Regions from separate parts of the Pseudoalteromonas sp. Z9A5 genome, predicted to be linked through region 1. Evidence: predicted binding sites of a transcription regulator. Region 1 holds the regulator's gene; the other holds the start of a gene.
The links. Region 1 encodes ArgR, which controls arginine synthesis, uptake and breakdown. Its sites were predicted from a motif close to ANTGAATANNTATTCANT; they were not measured.
Positions count from the first base shown of each region.

Region 1 (8,063 bases):
CACTCGCTCAGGTAAGCATCCGTATAACTTAGGGCTTGTTGCATCAATGATTGCCCATCACGGTGAAGCTGAGACTAAAACGTGGCTTGAAGGTGTTAAAAGTAACTTAGCGCGTAAACCTCAAGGTAATGACCGTGCTCAGGTAAAGGCTGTTAAAGAGGGATTATGTAACTTAGCGTTAGGTAATAGTTATTACCTTGGCAAAATGTTGCAAGATGACGAACAAAAATCATGGGCTGAAGCGGTAAATATTAATTTTCCTAATCAAACAAATCGTGGTTCGCATATAAATGTTTCTGGCGCTGTTATTACAAAGTATGCAAAAAACGCCGAAAATGCCTTGAAACTCATAGAGTATATGACCGACAATAAAGCACAAAACATGTATGCCTCGCTTAATATGGAGTATCCGGTTAAGGCTGGTGTTGAATTATCAAGTTTGGTTACGTCTTGGGGAAGCTTTAAGGAAGACAGCTTACCACTGGATGAGATCAGTAAATATCGTCCGTTGGCACTTAAGCTGATTGATGAGGTGAAGTTCGATCTTTAATGACTTATAAATTTAAGCTGTCTAAATGGCAGCTCTTTGCGTGGTCGACAGGTTTATTATTGTCGGCTCCGTTGTTTTTTCTTCTTTTTGAATCTTTACAAGGCGACTCAGAGGTGTTTACTCACCTTTGGAATACTGTGCTTTGGGATTATATAACAAATACTGTACTGCTTATTTTAGGCGTGGGTTTACTCAGTTGTGCAATTGCATTGCCGCTTGGTTGGCTTACTGCGTATTGTAGCTTCCCAGGTAAAAAACAGTTTGAATGGGCACTTATGCTGCCCCTTGCTATGCCCACCTATATTATTGCCTATGTATATACCGATTTACTCGATTACGCGGGACCCATACAAATAGCACTTAGAGACTGGTTTGGCTGGCAGTCTCCTAACGATTACTGGTTTTTTGATATACGCACATTACCGGGGGCGATGGTGATGATTGCCTTAGTGCTTTATCCTTATTTGTATTTGATTTTTAAAACCGCATTACGAGAACAATCCTTTAAGTTAGTACAAGCAAGCCAATTGATGGGGCTTACACCTAGACAAAGTTTTTTTAGAGTGAGCTTAGTGCTCTCTCGTGGGGCAATTGTAGCGGCTTTAGCGCTAATTAGTATGGAAACGATGGCTGACTTTGCAACGGTAAGCTACTTTGCAGTGAGTACATTAACTACGGCTGTATACGACACGTGGTTTGGGTATTATTCACTAACAGCTGCCGCAAAAATATCAGGCGTTATGCTGCTACTATTATTTTTAGCATTAATGGCAGAGCGTTTTAGTCGTCGCGAGCAAGCGGTATTTGAGCGCCAATCAAGCGTTAATAGTGAATCCCTTTATATATTAAAAGGTAAGTCGGCTTGGCTAGCAACTGCTTTTTGTAGTGTTATTTTGTTTCTTGCTTTTGTGTTGCCCGTGGCAATTCTTTTAGGTTATGCAATTACTTATTTTGACAAAGCATGGAATGTTGAATTTTTTAGCTATGCTTGGCAAAGCTTAAAAGTAGCTGGCATTGTTAGCTTAGTCACAATTTTTTTAAGTATATTGGTTGTGTTTTATCAGCGGGTATCTAAAAGTACTTATCCACTTATACCTGGGCGCTTAGCAAGCACCGGTTATGCGCTTCCTGGTACGGTGCTTGCCATTGCAGTATTACTACCGTTCACATTATTAGAGAACTCTATTAACGTTGCACTAGAGCCTTATAATCTTGATATAGGTTTGTTACTTACGGGCAGTATTATCACTATTATTATTGCTTACGTTGTGCGTTTTTATGCGATTGCACATGGTGCAATCGAATCGAGTTTTTTACGTATTAGCCCATCACTTGATATGGCAAGCCAGTCAATGGGTAAAAGCCAAGGGCAAACGCTTCGCTTAGTGCATTTACCTTTATTACGCCGAGGGTTGCTTACAGCAGCATTGCTTGTATTTATTGAGTGTATGAAAGAGCTACCAGCAGCATTATTACTCAGGCCCTTTGGGTTTGAGAGTTTAGCTACGCATGTATTTCAATATGTAAGTGATGAGCAGTTAGAGCTTGCTTCTGTATCAGCCTTGTTTATCGTTGTTGTTGGGTTTATTCCTTTGTATTTTATTAATCGTTCTATGGAGCAACGTAGCTAAATGAGTAGTTTAATTTTGCAAGGCGTAAGCTATCACTATAATGGCACGCAGGTGCTTCATGGTTTAGATTTAACGGTTGGTAAAGATGAAATTGTGTGTTTACTCGGAGCCAGTGGCTGCGGAAAAACCACGACACTTAAAGCAATCGCTGGTTTAATTGAAGCTAAGCAGGGCAGTGTATTTATAGATGCAAAGCTGGTGAGCGATGGACAAACATTTGTATCGCCAGAGCACCGTAATATAGGAATGATGTTTCAAGATTATGCATTATTTCCTCATTTAACTGTTGCTAATAATATTGCATTTGGGCTAAGTAAAATGAATAAAGCTCAAAAACAGCAACGCGTTGATGAAATGCTTAAACTCGTGCACTTAATTGGTTGTGCCGATAGGTTCCCGCATCAACTTTCTGGTGGTCAACAACAACGTGTTGCGATTGCTCGCGCACTTGCTTACAAACCAAGTTTACTATTACTCGATGAACCTTTTTCAAATGTAGATACGCAAGTACGCTTTGAATTAATTGCTGATATTCGTCGAATTATTAAAACCCAACAAGTATCGGCTGTGTTTGTTACGCATTCAAAAGAGGAGGCATTTGCTTTTTCAGATACGCTTGCCATTATGCATCGGGGTAAAATTGCGCAACAAGGGTCGCCAGAGCAGCTTTTTACATCACCAAGTTCAAAGGAGGTTGCAGAGTTTCTGGGTCAGGGCATATACTTAAGCGCAAATGCATTAACAGCAACTGAATATAAAACGCCATTTGGTGTAGTCGAGTCTGATGTTTTACATAAGCACAAGGCAAGAGTTGGGCAAATATATGTTCGCCCTCATCAAATAGAGCTAATTAGCGACAACACAAGTGATAAACAAAGCGAGCGGGCAGAAATATTAAACAGTCGTTTTATTGGCTCTGCTTATGTTTACACTGTTGTGATTGCAGAACAAGAAATTGAAGTTGCTGCACAATATGGCCAGTCATTTGAGCAAAATGAACAGGTTATAATAAAAATAAAACCTCATACGGTGAATTTCTTCGAATTATAATTAACTTTAATTCGCCGTGTTTATTTGTTTATAAGCTAAGGAATAACAATGGCGCAAGCGCAATCAGGGATTTGTGCTGAAGCAAACTTACACGGTTTGCATTTATTTTTTAATGTATTTGATGGTCAAGATGAGTCTCTGCGCGCAAAACTAAAGCAAGTGAATGCGATTGAAGAAGAATTTAGCGATCAGTTTTCTGAATCAATGTTGTCTTGTATGGTTGCTATTGGTGCGCAGTATTGGCCGCATATTTTACCTGAATATATCCCGAGTGAATTACAAAGCTTTCCAAATATAAATCACAGCGATCACTCTATGAGTGTTCAGCCATGCGATTTATTTGTACAAATACGTTCTGATCGAGAAGACGTTAATCATTTATTTGCGTTGCAAATTTTAAAGCTATTTGCACCTGATGTAGAGTTGGTGGAGCAGATTCGTAACTTTCGTTTTTTGGATGGTCGAGACTTTAACGGTTTTATTTATGGTGGAGATACTGCGCTTGGAAGAAAAAAGCGTGCTACGGCATTAATAAATAAACCAGAGAGTTTTGAAGATCAAGGCAGCTATATCCATGTGCAGCGTTATAAACATGATTTAAGCGTATGGCAGCATTTGTCGTTGAGTGAACAAGAACAAATAATGGGTCGAACACGCCTTGATAATACACTGATTACACCAGCTTTAGAGACCTCTCATGCTGTACGTAACGAGTTAAAAGATGAAAACGGACAACCACTACTATTAAATCAAAGTATGCCTTACGGTGATGTTTACGAGCAGGGAATGTTATCTATAACATGCGCCTCTACAGGCACTGCATTTGAAAAGGTATTAAAAAGCCGTCTTGGGGAAGGAGAGTGCTACGACCATTGGCTTGATTTTACTCAAGCCGATATGGGCTCTGCTTTTTTTGCACCCTCAGTAGGATTTTTAAAGCAGCTTTAAGCTTTTACTTAATTTATTAAACGTTATCAAATAAAAGTCGTACACGCTCCAGTGTTACGTCTATTTCAGATATTTTTGCAGGAGCGATAAATATTGTATCGTCGCCTGCAATTGTACCTAATACACCATCTGCTTTGCCTAATGAATCAAGTAAACGTGCTATTAATTGTGCAGCGCCAGGGCTAGTACGAATAATGATCATCATTTCGTTATGCATAATATCAATAACTAATTGGCGTAACGGGCTCTTTGCTGTTGGTACACCCATTTCGGCAGGTAAACAGTAAACCATTTCTTGTTTTGCATTACGAGTACGTACAGCACCAAATTTACTTAGCATGCGCGATACTTTACTTTGGCTTATATTGTCAAAGCCTTGCTCTTTTAACGCGTCAACTATTTCGCCTTGAGAGCCAAAGTTTTCTTCTTTTAAAAGTGATTTAAATGCTTTTACCAGTGCTTCTTGTTTATCTTGTGGTTGCATAGCCTACATTCATTTTTTGTTATTTATGCTGTAAATTCTACACAATAATGAATAATTATGCAGTAGTTGTTTACTTAACTTGCCAGTTTGAGGTTATTAAATTAATAAGTTTACGACTATGGTCGAAAATATACTTAAAATAAGCAGGATAAATTTGTTTTTAGCTCTTAATTTCTTTATCTTATGTGCCACAAGTATTTCCTACCTCAAATTACGGAGAATTCCAATGAAAGTTACTGTATTAGGTGCTGCGGGCGGTATCGGTCAAGCGTTGTCTTTATTATTAAAAACAGGTTTACCAGCTGGTTCTGAATTATCACTTTATGATGTTGCACCAGTGGTTCCAGGTGTTGCGGTTGACCTTTCTCACATCCCAACAGATGTAAAAGTAGCTGGTTTTGGCGCTGATGAGTTAAATAAAGCGCTTGAAGGTTCTGATATCGTTCTTATCCCAGCGGGTATGCCACGTAAACCAGGTATGGATCGTGCTGATTTATTTAATGTAAATGCTGGCATCATCAAAACTTTAGCAGAAGGCATTGTTGCTAGCTGTCCTAAAGCGTTAGTGGGTATTATTACTAACCCAGTAAACGGCACTGTTCCAATTGTTGCTGAAGTATTTAAAAAAGCAGGTACTTACGACGCTAAACGCGTATTCGGTATTACTACTCTTGATGTGATTCGTTCAGAAGCATTTGTTGCTGAACTTAAAGGCGTTGACGTAGCGACTGTAAAAGTTCCTGTAATCGGTGGTCACTCTGGTACAACTATTCTTCCTTTACTTTCTCAAGTTGAAGGCGTTAGCTTTACTGATGAAGAAGTTGCTGCACTTACTCCACGTATCCAAAATGCGGGTACTGAAGTTGTAAATGCTAAAGCTGGTGGCGGTTCTGCTACATTATCAATGGGTGCTGCTGCTGCACGTTTTTGTATGTCTTTAGTTAAAGGCCTACAAGGTGAAGACGTTGTAGATTACGCTTACGTTGCTGTTGAAAATGGCGATGCAGAATACTTTGCACATCCAGTACGTTTAGGTAAAAACGGCGTAGAAGAAATTCTTTCTTACGGCGAGCTAAGCGCATTTGAAACTAAAGCAAAAAATGACATGCTTGAAACATTGAAAAAAGACATCAAAGAAGGTGTTGATTTCATGGCGTAATAGCCTAAATCAAGTATTAAAAAAGCCTGCATTTGCAGGCTTTTTTATTGTTCGGAGTTTATGCACATAATATAAAGTGTTAAAGCTAGTGGTCGCGATCAACCGCTATGCGAGCAAGGCTTATTAATGCCTGCTTATAATCAGACTCAGCTAAAAAGTCTAAACATGCAATTGCTTTATCTGCTTCAACTTCAGCTTTTTTCATTGTAAATTCAAGTGCATTAGTCTGTTTAAGCGCAGATAAAATATCATCTAAGTGATCCATGCCATTACTATGCTCAATAGCATCACGTATAAGCTGCGTTTGCTGCTCGTTACCATGTTGCATTGCATAAATAAGTGGAAGCGTTGGTTTGCCCTCAGCTAAATCATCACCAATGTTTTTACCTAACTGGTCGGCATCTGCATTGTAATCAAGTACATCATCGACCAATTGAAACGCAGTACCTAAATGCATACCGTATGCATTTAATGCGTTAAGAGTTGCTTGGTCTTGCTCTGTTATAATGGCAGCAAGCCCCGTTGCAGCTTCAAATAATTTAGCTGTTTTTGAGTAAATAACCTGCATATAACTTGCTTCAGTTGTATCAGGGTCATTACAATTCATAAGTTGCAGCACTTCACCTTCAGCAATAATGTTAGTTGCATCGGCTAGTACCTGCATAACTTGCATTTTACCAAGACCAACCATTAGCTGAAATGAGCGAGTGTAAATAAAGTCACCAACTAACACACTTGCCGCGTTACCAAATTCAGCATTTGCTGTGGGGGTGCCTCGTCGCAAATTTGATTCATCTACAACATCGTCGTGTAGTAACGTTGCTGTATGAATAAATTCGACAATAGTTGCGAGCGTTATGTGATCTTTACCCTGATAGCCAAGCGCTTTAGCCGCTAGAATAGCCAGCATTGGGCGTACACGTTTACCACCACTGTTTACAATATATAAGCCTAGTTGGTTAACTAAGGCCACATCTGAGCGCATTTGCGCATGTATAAGTTGATTGACGTCATTCATATCGCTTTTGATTAACGCCTGGATAGCTTGTATATCCATTGATCTCCGAGCCAATTTTTATGTGTGAACGGCGCAGATTGTACAACAAAAAAAGGGCTAGCTCGATATTTTGTGACGATTCGTTGAAAAAACACCTTTAAAGTTCTTAATAGAGGCTTAATTAGCAAAGATACTTGATTAATAGATAATCAAAACCCAGTCGTTATTGAGTTTAATAATTGTACCGCAGCGCTCATATTTAAAAGCATTAATTTATTTCAGTTAACAGCTAAAAAGCCCTTGGCAAAAAGGCTAATTAATATAAAATAGGGGAAATAATGAATTGTCCTCAATGTAGCTACTTTTTATTCTTTTTAATTACAAAACAGGGTTGCTTGTTTTTTAGCATTAGCGTAGACTTCGCGCCCTATCGAAGAATATTTTAGTTGTGCCGATTTGAGGGCACACAGACGGAGTTAATTATGTACGCGGTTTTCCAAAGTGGTGGTAAACAGCATCGTGTGACTGAAGGTCAAACGATTCGTCTTGAAAAATTAGACGTTGAAACTGGTGCGGCAGTTGAATTTGATTCAGTGCTTTTAGTTGCTGATGGTGAGAAGATTGAGATCGGTGTACCGTTCGTAAACGGTGGCAAGATAACAGCTGAGGTTGTTTCACACGGTCGCGGTGAAAAAATTAAAATTGTTAAATTTAGACGCCGTAAAAACTCTCGTAATCAAATGGGCCATCGTCAATGGTTCACTGAAGTTAAAATCACTGGCATTAGCGCTTAATTAGAGGTACTTAGAAATGGCACATAAAAAAGCAGCTGGTAGTACTCGTAACGGTCGCGATTCAGAAAGCAAACGCCTAGGTGTTAAGCGTTTTGGTGGCGAATCAGTTCTAGCGGGTAGCATCATTGTACGTCAGCGTGGAACTCGTTTTCACCCGGGCACAAACGTAGGTATCGGTAAAGACCACACTATCTTCGCAAAAGCAGATGGTAAAGTTCAATTTGAACAGAAAGGTCCTTTAAACCGTAAATACGTAACTATCGTAACTGAGTAATCAGTAAGGTAGTTAAAAAACCCCGCCTTTGCGGGGTTTTTTGTTTTCAGTTCTTTTGCAATATATACCTAAGTATTTTTTCGTTGTGTGCTCTAAAGGCTACTTCGGTATATAATAGTTAAATTAACAAGCCAATCCCTAAAGTGAGTAATCATGAAGTTTGTAGATGAAGTAGA
Region 1 is NZ_WTLC01000001.1:148,255-156,317, forward strand. Features, by position in the region: gene GQR56_RS00680 (Fe(3+) ABC transporter substrate-binding protein) at 1-550, shown strand, start outside; gene GQR56_RS00685 (iron ABC transporter permease) at 550-2,181, shown strand; gene GQR56_RS00690 (ABC transporter ATP-binding protein) at 2,182-3,231, shown strand; gene GQR56_RS00695 (Dyp-type peroxidase) at 3,280-4,179, shown strand; gene argR (transcriptional regulator ArgR) at 4,196-4,663, opposite strand; gene mdh (malate dehydrogenase) at 4,890-5,822, shown strand; gene ispB (octaprenyl diphosphate synthase) at 5,908-6,879, opposite strand; gene rplU (50S ribosomal protein L21) at 7,302-7,613, shown strand; gene rpmA (50S ribosomal protein L27) at 7,630-7,887, shown strand; gene cgtA (Obg family GTPase CgtA) at 8,041-8,063, shown strand, end outside.

Region 2 (8,063 bases), 140 kb from region 1:
ACAACGCTTGGACGCGGTGGTACTGATACATCGGCTGTAGAAATTGCAGCAGCTATAAAAGCTGACGAGTGCCAGATCTACACAGACGTTGACGGCGTATATACTACAGACCCTCGTGTTGAACCTAATGCAAGACGATTAAGCCAGGTTACATTTGCTGAAATGTTAGAGCTGGCAAGTTTAGGGGCAAAAGTTTTGCATATTCGTTCAGTAGAAGCTGCAGGAAAGCATAATATGCCACTTAGGGTACTTTCTAGTTTTAGTCCTGACGATGGCACGTTAATAAGTTTTGAGGAAAGCGATATGCCAAGCAATGTAGTATCAGGAATTGCATTTAATCGTGATGAATGTTTAATTGAAGTAAAAGGTGTGCCAAGTGGTACACAATATATTGCAAAAATTTTGAAACTTTTTGCCGAAAATGGCATCGAAATAGATATGATTAATCAAGTTAATCATAACTTTGAAAAAATAGACTATGCTTTCACTGTGCACCTGAACGATTATCTGCAAGCGCTTGACTTAGTAACTGAGCAAAAAGCTCAGTTAAGTGCTCAACATGTTAGTGGATCAACAACGGTGGCAAAAGTGTCTGCCGTTGGTATGGGTATGAAATCGCATTCTGGTGTCGCTAGTTTATTTTTTGATGCATTAGCGCAAGAAAATATTAACGTAGTTTTGGTTTCTACTTCAGAGATTAAAATTTCAGTTTTGATAGACGAAAAGTACCTAGAGTTGGCAGTTCGTGCATTACATAAGGCATTTTTAACAGAAAATAGATAGTTTGGGAGTTTTTACTTACTTTTCAGTCTAATTTTCATTAAAATGTTTAGCGGAATCTTATAATTTTTACTAGAACATTGGAGCAATAGAATGCTAATACTAACTCGACGAGTAGGTGAAACCCTAATGATTGGTGACGAAGTAACCGTTACTGTTTTAGGCGTAAAAGGAAATCAAGTTCGAATCGGTGTTAATGCACCAAAAGACGTATCAGTGCATCGTGAAGAGATTTATATGCGTATACAAGCTGAAAAGTCTAACCCTAATCCGGGCAATGCTTAATCAACAAGTATAAATAACTGAGTAATTTACTGAGTTATATCAAAAAACCACTCATTGAGTGGTTTTTTTGTTTATAAAAGCGAGTGTTTCTGGACTAAGTATTTGTTTTGAAATGTACTGCATACCACTTTTATTTTTAATAATAATACCTTGCTGCGTATTTATTACTTCGCTTATGTCTTGCCATGTTAATTGAAAGCTTTTGTAATGATTAGCAGACTTAATACCGTCTTCATCAAAAGTAAGTGTTACCTCAGAGCCAGATGCTCTGCTAAGCATTTGCCTAGTTACCCACCAAGGTCTGCGATAGTAAAAAGCGACGCACTCAAGTACACCCAGCATGATCATAAAAGATCCTAAGTAATGATCGTTTAAACCATAAATGCCAAATAAACCAAGCGCAACGAGTAGTACAAGTAAAAAGTACTTAGGTTTTGCGCGCTTACTGTAAGGGAGTGACTCATCAAAGCACTCGTAAAAGTAGGGTTTATCAAGTGTGTAGGTTGTTGTAAATGCCATATTGCCTTACTTTAGGTATCGTTTTTTTTATTTTAACAAGCTAATCTCTAAATGAGCAGCTTTATAGTCAGTGATTTTATTACAGGCACAAAAAAACGGCCCGAAAGCCGTTTTTTTAGCGATACCAGAAGAATTAACAGTTAGTTTCTTCAGCGTTTACGCCTTCTTTAACATTTTCACACGTGTCTTCTACTTTATTTTGCACGTCTGTTACTGCTTCATCAATACGCTCACCTGCATCTTCTGCATGGTTGTCTTCACAACCCATGATGAAAAAACTTGCGAATAGACCGATTAGTGCTGCTTTTACAGTTGTTGAATTCATAATGTGATTCCTTGTAAGTGTTTATTAAATTTCAGTGTTTGTTAGTTGAATGCTTTATCTACCTGGGTGATTTACCACGTAGTGCACCTGAAACTAATGAGATCACTAAAAGTACTATAAAGATAAAAAATATAATTTTTGCTATACCAGCTGCGGCACCTGCGATGCCACCAAAACCTAACACTGCAGCGATTAAAGCAATAACTAAAAATGTAATTGTCCAGCGTAACATTGTTTTCTCCTTGGTTTATCAAATTTGCTCAAATTTATTAATGCGAGTTACATGCCATATTTTATTTTTCTTTTATATCAATTGCTTATTCGTTTTAACTGTGTTTTAAGTTAGTGGCTAGTTAGTAACTTTTACGCTTTGTTATGTAAGTTATTCACACTGTTGCAAATTATTGGTAAATATTCATTGAGAATAATATTCTTGGTAAGACCAATTAACAATTGATGTGTGTTTTTATGTTTATTTTGAAGTTTGACGTTTATTTTAATTAAGCTGAATAGTTAATTAACAACTTCCATATAACTAATAGCTATAGTCGTTATTTCTTGTATGTATTGTAGAGCGCATGATTGCTGGGTTATGGCATGTAAATTAGTTGAGTGTTATGTTGTTTATAGTTTAATTGGTTTTACCAATTTACAAGATGTAGACAAAGCGACTAGTTTTGTTATTATTCAGTGAATAAATATTTAATTAAATCGATTTTTTATTTTCGATATGGGTTTCAAGGGGGAGAAAAATGGATATAGGTGCTCTACTCACAACGGCTGGTAGCTTAATGCTAACTGGTATGGTTGGGGTGTTTGTATTTCTGTCGATATTAATTGGTGCAGTAACGCTTATGTCTAATTTGGTGACGCGCTATAGCGAACCAGAGGCATCACCAGCTAAATCACCGTCTTTTAAATCTCAAGGTGTGCCAAATGAGCACATCGCTGCTATTAGTGCTGCCATTGCTCAGTACAAATCAAATAATAAATAAGGGGCACACACATGGCTAAATTAAAATTAACAGAATTGGTATTACGCGATGCGCACCAATCATTACTCGCAACACGTATGCGCCTAGACGATATGCTACCTATTGCTAGCAAGTTAGACGATGCAGGTTATTGGTCTATTGAATCGTGGGGTGGTGCTACATTCGATTCGTGTATTCGTTATTTAGGCGAAGATCCTTGGGAGCGTATTCGTGCGCTTAAAAAAGCGATGCCTAATACTAAACAGCAAATGCTATTACGCGGTCAAAACCTATTAGGTTACCGCCATTACGCTGATGACGTAGTTGAAAAATTTGTAGAACGCGCACATAAAAATGGCGTTGACGTATTTCGTATATTCGATGCAATGAACGATGTGCGTAACCTAGAAACAGCGATTAAAGCGGCTATAAAAGTAGGCGCACATGCTCAAGGTACTATTTCGTATACTGTAAGCCCTGTTCATACACTTGATATGTGGTTAACTCTTGCTAAGCAATTAGAAGATTTAGGCTGTCACTCAATTTGTATTAAAGATATGGCGGGTTTATTAAAGCCGTACGATGCTGAAAAACTAATTAAAGCACTTAAAGAAACAGTATCGGTTCCTATTGCTATGCAGTGCCACGCTACAACAGGTTTAAGTACTGCGACTTATCAAAAAGCGATTGATGCAGGCATTGATATGCTTGATACCGCTATTTCATCTATGAGTATGACTTACGGACACACCGCAACTGAAACGATTGTATCGATAGTTGAAGGTACCGAGCGCGATACTGACCTTGATTTAAACCACCTAGAAGAAATTGCGGCTTACTTTAGAGATGTACGTAAAAAATATGCGGCATTTGAAGGTAGCTTAAAAGGGGTTGATGGTCGTATTTTACTAGCTCAAGTACCTGGTGGCATGCTTACAAACATGGAAAACCAACTTAAAGAGCAAGGCGCGGCAGATAAGCTTAATGAGGTTTTACTTGAGATCCCACGTGTACGTGAAGATCTTGGCTTTTTACCTTTAGTAACACCCACGTCGCAAATTGTAGGTACTCAAGCAGTACTTAACGTGCTAACCGGTGAGCGTTATAAAACAATCACTAAAGAAACTGCTGGTGTATTAAAAGGTGAATATGGCTTAACACCAGCACCAATGAATAAAGAGCTACAAGAGCGTGTACTTGATGGAGCAGAGGTTATTACTTGTCGCCCTGCAGATAACATTGCACCAGAGCTTGCAACGCTTGAAGCTGAATTATTAAAAGAAGCGCAAGAGCAAGGTTTAACACTTGCTGATGAGCAAATTGATGACGTACTAACTTATGCATTATTTCCACAAGTTGGTTTGAAGTTTATTAAAAATCGTAATAACCCTGATGCATTTGAGCCTATTCCTACTGTTGAAGATAAGAGCAATAAGATAGCACCAAAATCAGGCTCAAATAATAGTAGCGTTAAAGCTGAGCAATACAGCGTAAAAGTAGACGGTAAAGTTTACGACGTAGTTGTAGCGCAAGGTGGTGAACTCAAAGAAGTAACTTTAAAGGATTCTGAGCACATTCCTCAGTCTGCATCGGTTGCATCGGGCGAAACACTTAATGCACCTTTAGCAGGTAATATTTTTAAAATTAAAGTAAAAGCTGGGCAAGTTGTTAACGAAGGTGATGTAGTGATTATTATGGAAGCCATGAAAATGGAAACTGAAATACGCGCAATGCATACCGGAACAGTTGCTGAAGTGTTAGTTGGTGAAGGCGATGCTGTATCTACTGGCGACGCTATGATTGCATTAGCTTAGGAGTAAATAGAGGATGGAAGGTATTTTAAACCTCTGGAATGCTACTGGCATTGCTAACTTTACAATCCCATCGTTAATAATGATTGCGGTAGGGTGTTTATTACTGTTTTTAGCGATAGTTAAAGGCTTTGAACCACTATTACTATTACCTATTGGTTTTGGTGCAATTTTAACAAATGTACCTGTGGCAGGATTGTCAGACCCAGGTGGGCTTTTGTATTACGTTTATTATGTGGGTATTGATACGGGGATTTTTCCGCTGCTGATATTTATGGGAGTAGGGGCGCTGACTGACTTTAGCGCACTTATTGCAAACCCACGTATGTTGCTATTAGGTGCGGCTGCACAATTTGGTATTTTTGCTACACTGTTTGGCGCTATATTACTTAATTATGTGCCAGGCTTTGAGTTTACCCTACAGGATGCATCGGCTATTGCCATTATTGGTGGTGCAGATGGACCTACTGCAATATTTTTAGCATCCAAACTGGCACCCGATTTACTTGGTGCAATAGCGGTAGCTGCATACTCATATATGGCACTTGTGCCAATTATTCAGCCGCCAATTATGCGTGCATTAACAACCCCAGAAGAACGTAAAATAAAGATGCCAGAGCTTCGTAAAGTATCTAAAAAGGAAAAGATTATTTTCCCTCTTATGGTACTGAGTTTAACGGCTATGTTTTTACCGGCTGCTATACCGCTTGTAGGTATGTTTTGTTTAGGTAACTTAATGCGAGAGTCGGGTGTTGTAGATAGATTAAGTAACAGTGCTCAAAACGAAATCATCAACGTTACAACTATATTTTTAGGTTTAGCTGTAGGTTCAAAGCTTGCTGCAGATAAGTTTTTAACTGTTGAGACGATTGGTATTTTAGTACTTGGCGCACTTGCGTTTGCAATTGGTACGGCATCGGGCGTATTTATGGCAAAAGGGCTTAATCGCATATCTAAAACACCTATAAACCCATTAATTGGTGCGGCGGGTGTGTCTGCTGTGCCAATGGCGGCACGAGTAGTAAATAAAGTAGGCCTTGAAAGCAATCCTCATAACTTTTTACTTATGCATGCAATGGGACCAAATGTTGCGGGCGTTCTTGGTAGTGCCGTAGCCGCAGGTATTTTATTAGCACTTGTTGGCTAATAATTAACTTGGTAATTAATAAATGATTTAGCGCAGTTTACTGCGCTTTTTTTTGCTTTTTATTTCCATCGCTTAATGGTTTCTTGTTTAGTACTTTTTGTTTACAGTAACAACTCTTCGCAATTTTAAGGATAGTCATAATGCTTCATAGACCTTTGGCAAAATATTTACCAAATGTTAGTAAACTAGTATTTGGTTGCATGGGGTTAGGCGGCGGTTGGAATAAAGACGCTATTAATAGCTCGCATATTAAGCAAGCACACGACTGTATAGATCATGCTATTGAAGGCGGTATTAACTTTTTTGATCACGCTGATATTTATACATTTGGCAAAGCCGAACAAGTATTTGGTAAAGCATTAAGTGAGCGACCAGATCTTAGAGAGCATATGTATATTCAATCTAAGTGCGGAATTAAATTTGAAGATGAGCATGGTCCAAAGCGTTATGATTTTTCGGCTGACTGGATTGAGCAATCAGTGGAGGCGTCTCTAAAGCGGTTAAATACAGAGTACTTAGATATACTTATGCTGCACAGACCTGATCCGCTAATGGAAGTAGAAGAAATAGCTCAAGTATTTAGCTGCTTAAAAGAAAGCGGTAAAGTACGTCACTTTGCAGTGTCTAATATGCAGCAACATCAAATGAACTTTTTACAGCACGCACTTGATATGCCAATAGTCGCTAATCAAATTGAAGCGAGCTTACAAAAACATCAGTTTGTTGATGAAGGTGTTTATGCTGGAAATGTAGATGGCAAAAATATTAACTTTACATCAGGTAGTATTGAGTATTGTCGCCACTTTGATATTCAAATTCAAAGCTGGGGGAGTTTATGCCAAGGGCTTTATACTGGTAGTGATTTATCTAATGCGTCGCAGGCAGATATAAACACCAGCCTTTTAGTTAATAAGCTGGCTGCGCTTTATGGCACCTCTGCTGAAGCTATTGTAATTGCTTGGTTGCTTCGCCATCCAGCTTCTATTCAACCAATTATAGGAACGACTAATGCTAAGCGCATTAAAGCCTCTTGTGATGCTGTTAACGTAGAGCTAACTCGTGAGCATTGGTATGCACTTTATGTAAGCGCTAAAGGCCATGAATTACCATAAGTAGGGCATTGATATGAATATATTTGTTATTTTAATAAGCTTGTTTGTAGCACTGGTTATACTTATACCGTTACTTGAAAAGTATCAAAGTAAAATAGGGCTTGATGGGGCAGCTAAATATAGTAAATATATTTGGCCCTTAGTGATGGTGTCTTTAGTGATTCAGCTTATCTATGTACTGTATTAACCCATATAAATTATTTAAGCTTATGGGTATTAATAAAGTAGCTAAATAATATATACAAAAAAGCCTTTGCAGATTAACTCCGCAAAGGCTTTTTTATTTTTTATAAGTGAGTTTTACTTAAGTGCTAATTGTAGCTCACGATTACGTTCAAGCTGAGCAATAAAGTTATCAGCAATTGGCTTAAACTTAGCAAGTTCTGAGCGCGGTAATGGCTCTGACTTAGGTAGTTTTACTGTTTTAGGGTTGCGATGAACGCCATTTACTAAAAATTCGTAGTGTAAATGTGCGCCTGTAACTCTACCCGTAGATCCTACAGTACCAATTTGTTGGCCTTGTTTAACTTTTTGACCTGTTTTAACTAGCTTTTTATTTAGGTGCAAGTACTTAGTTACATACTGCGTACCATGGCTGATAAATACATAGTTGCCATTATATTTACTGTAACCTGCTTTAATTACTTTACCATTTCCCGATGCAACAACTGGTGTGCCTGTACGAGCTGCAAAATCGATACCACGGTGAGCTCTAACTTGTCCTGTAACTGGGTGTAAACGTTTAGGATTAAAGCTTGAGCTTATATATTTAAAATTAACTGGGGCGCGTAAAAACGCTTTTTTCATACTACGGCCTTCAGGAGTATAAAAACTACCATCTGTATGGCGAATAGCAGCAAAGCGTTGACCTTGGTTAATAAATTCAGCGGCAATAATTTTGCCAGTGCCAATAAATTCACCATCTACGTAATGAGATTCGTAAATTAAACCAAACTGATCACCTTTACGAATGTCGTTCGCAAAATCTACATCCCAGCCAAATATATCAGCAAAGTTCATTATTTGGCGTTCGCTTAAACCAGCTGATATAGCTGAGGTCCAAAAATTACTAGAAATTTCGCCACCGGCTGTTTTAGTCAGAGTTTCAAT
Region 2 is NZ_WTLC01000001.1:287,192-295,254, forward strand. Features, by position in the region: gene GQR56_RS01340 (aspartate kinase) at 1-783, shown strand, start outside; gene csrA (carbon storage regulator CsrA) at 874-1,065, shown strand; gene GQR56_RS01350 (YcxB family protein) at 1,117-1,584, opposite strand; gene GQR56_RS01355 (hypothetical protein) at 1,718-1,909, opposite strand; gene GQR56_RS01360 (DUF1328 family protein) at 1,968-2,141, opposite strand; gene GQR56_RS01365 (OadG family transporter subunit) at 2,662-2,904, shown strand; gene oadA (sodium-extruding oxaloacetate decarboxylase subunit alpha) at 2,916-4,697, shown strand; gene GQR56_RS01375 (sodium ion-translocating decarboxylase subunit beta) at 4,711-5,841, shown strand; gene GQR56_RS01380 (aldo/keto reductase) at 5,982-6,953, shown strand; gene GQR56_RS01385 (hypothetical protein) at 6,967-7,140, shown strand; gene GQR56_RS01390 (peptidoglycan DD-metalloendopeptidase family protein) at 7,254-8,063, opposite strand, start outside.
Region 2: the regulator ArgR is predicted to act here: its motif matches at 2,599-2,616, upstream of GQR56_RS01365 (OadG family transporter subunit).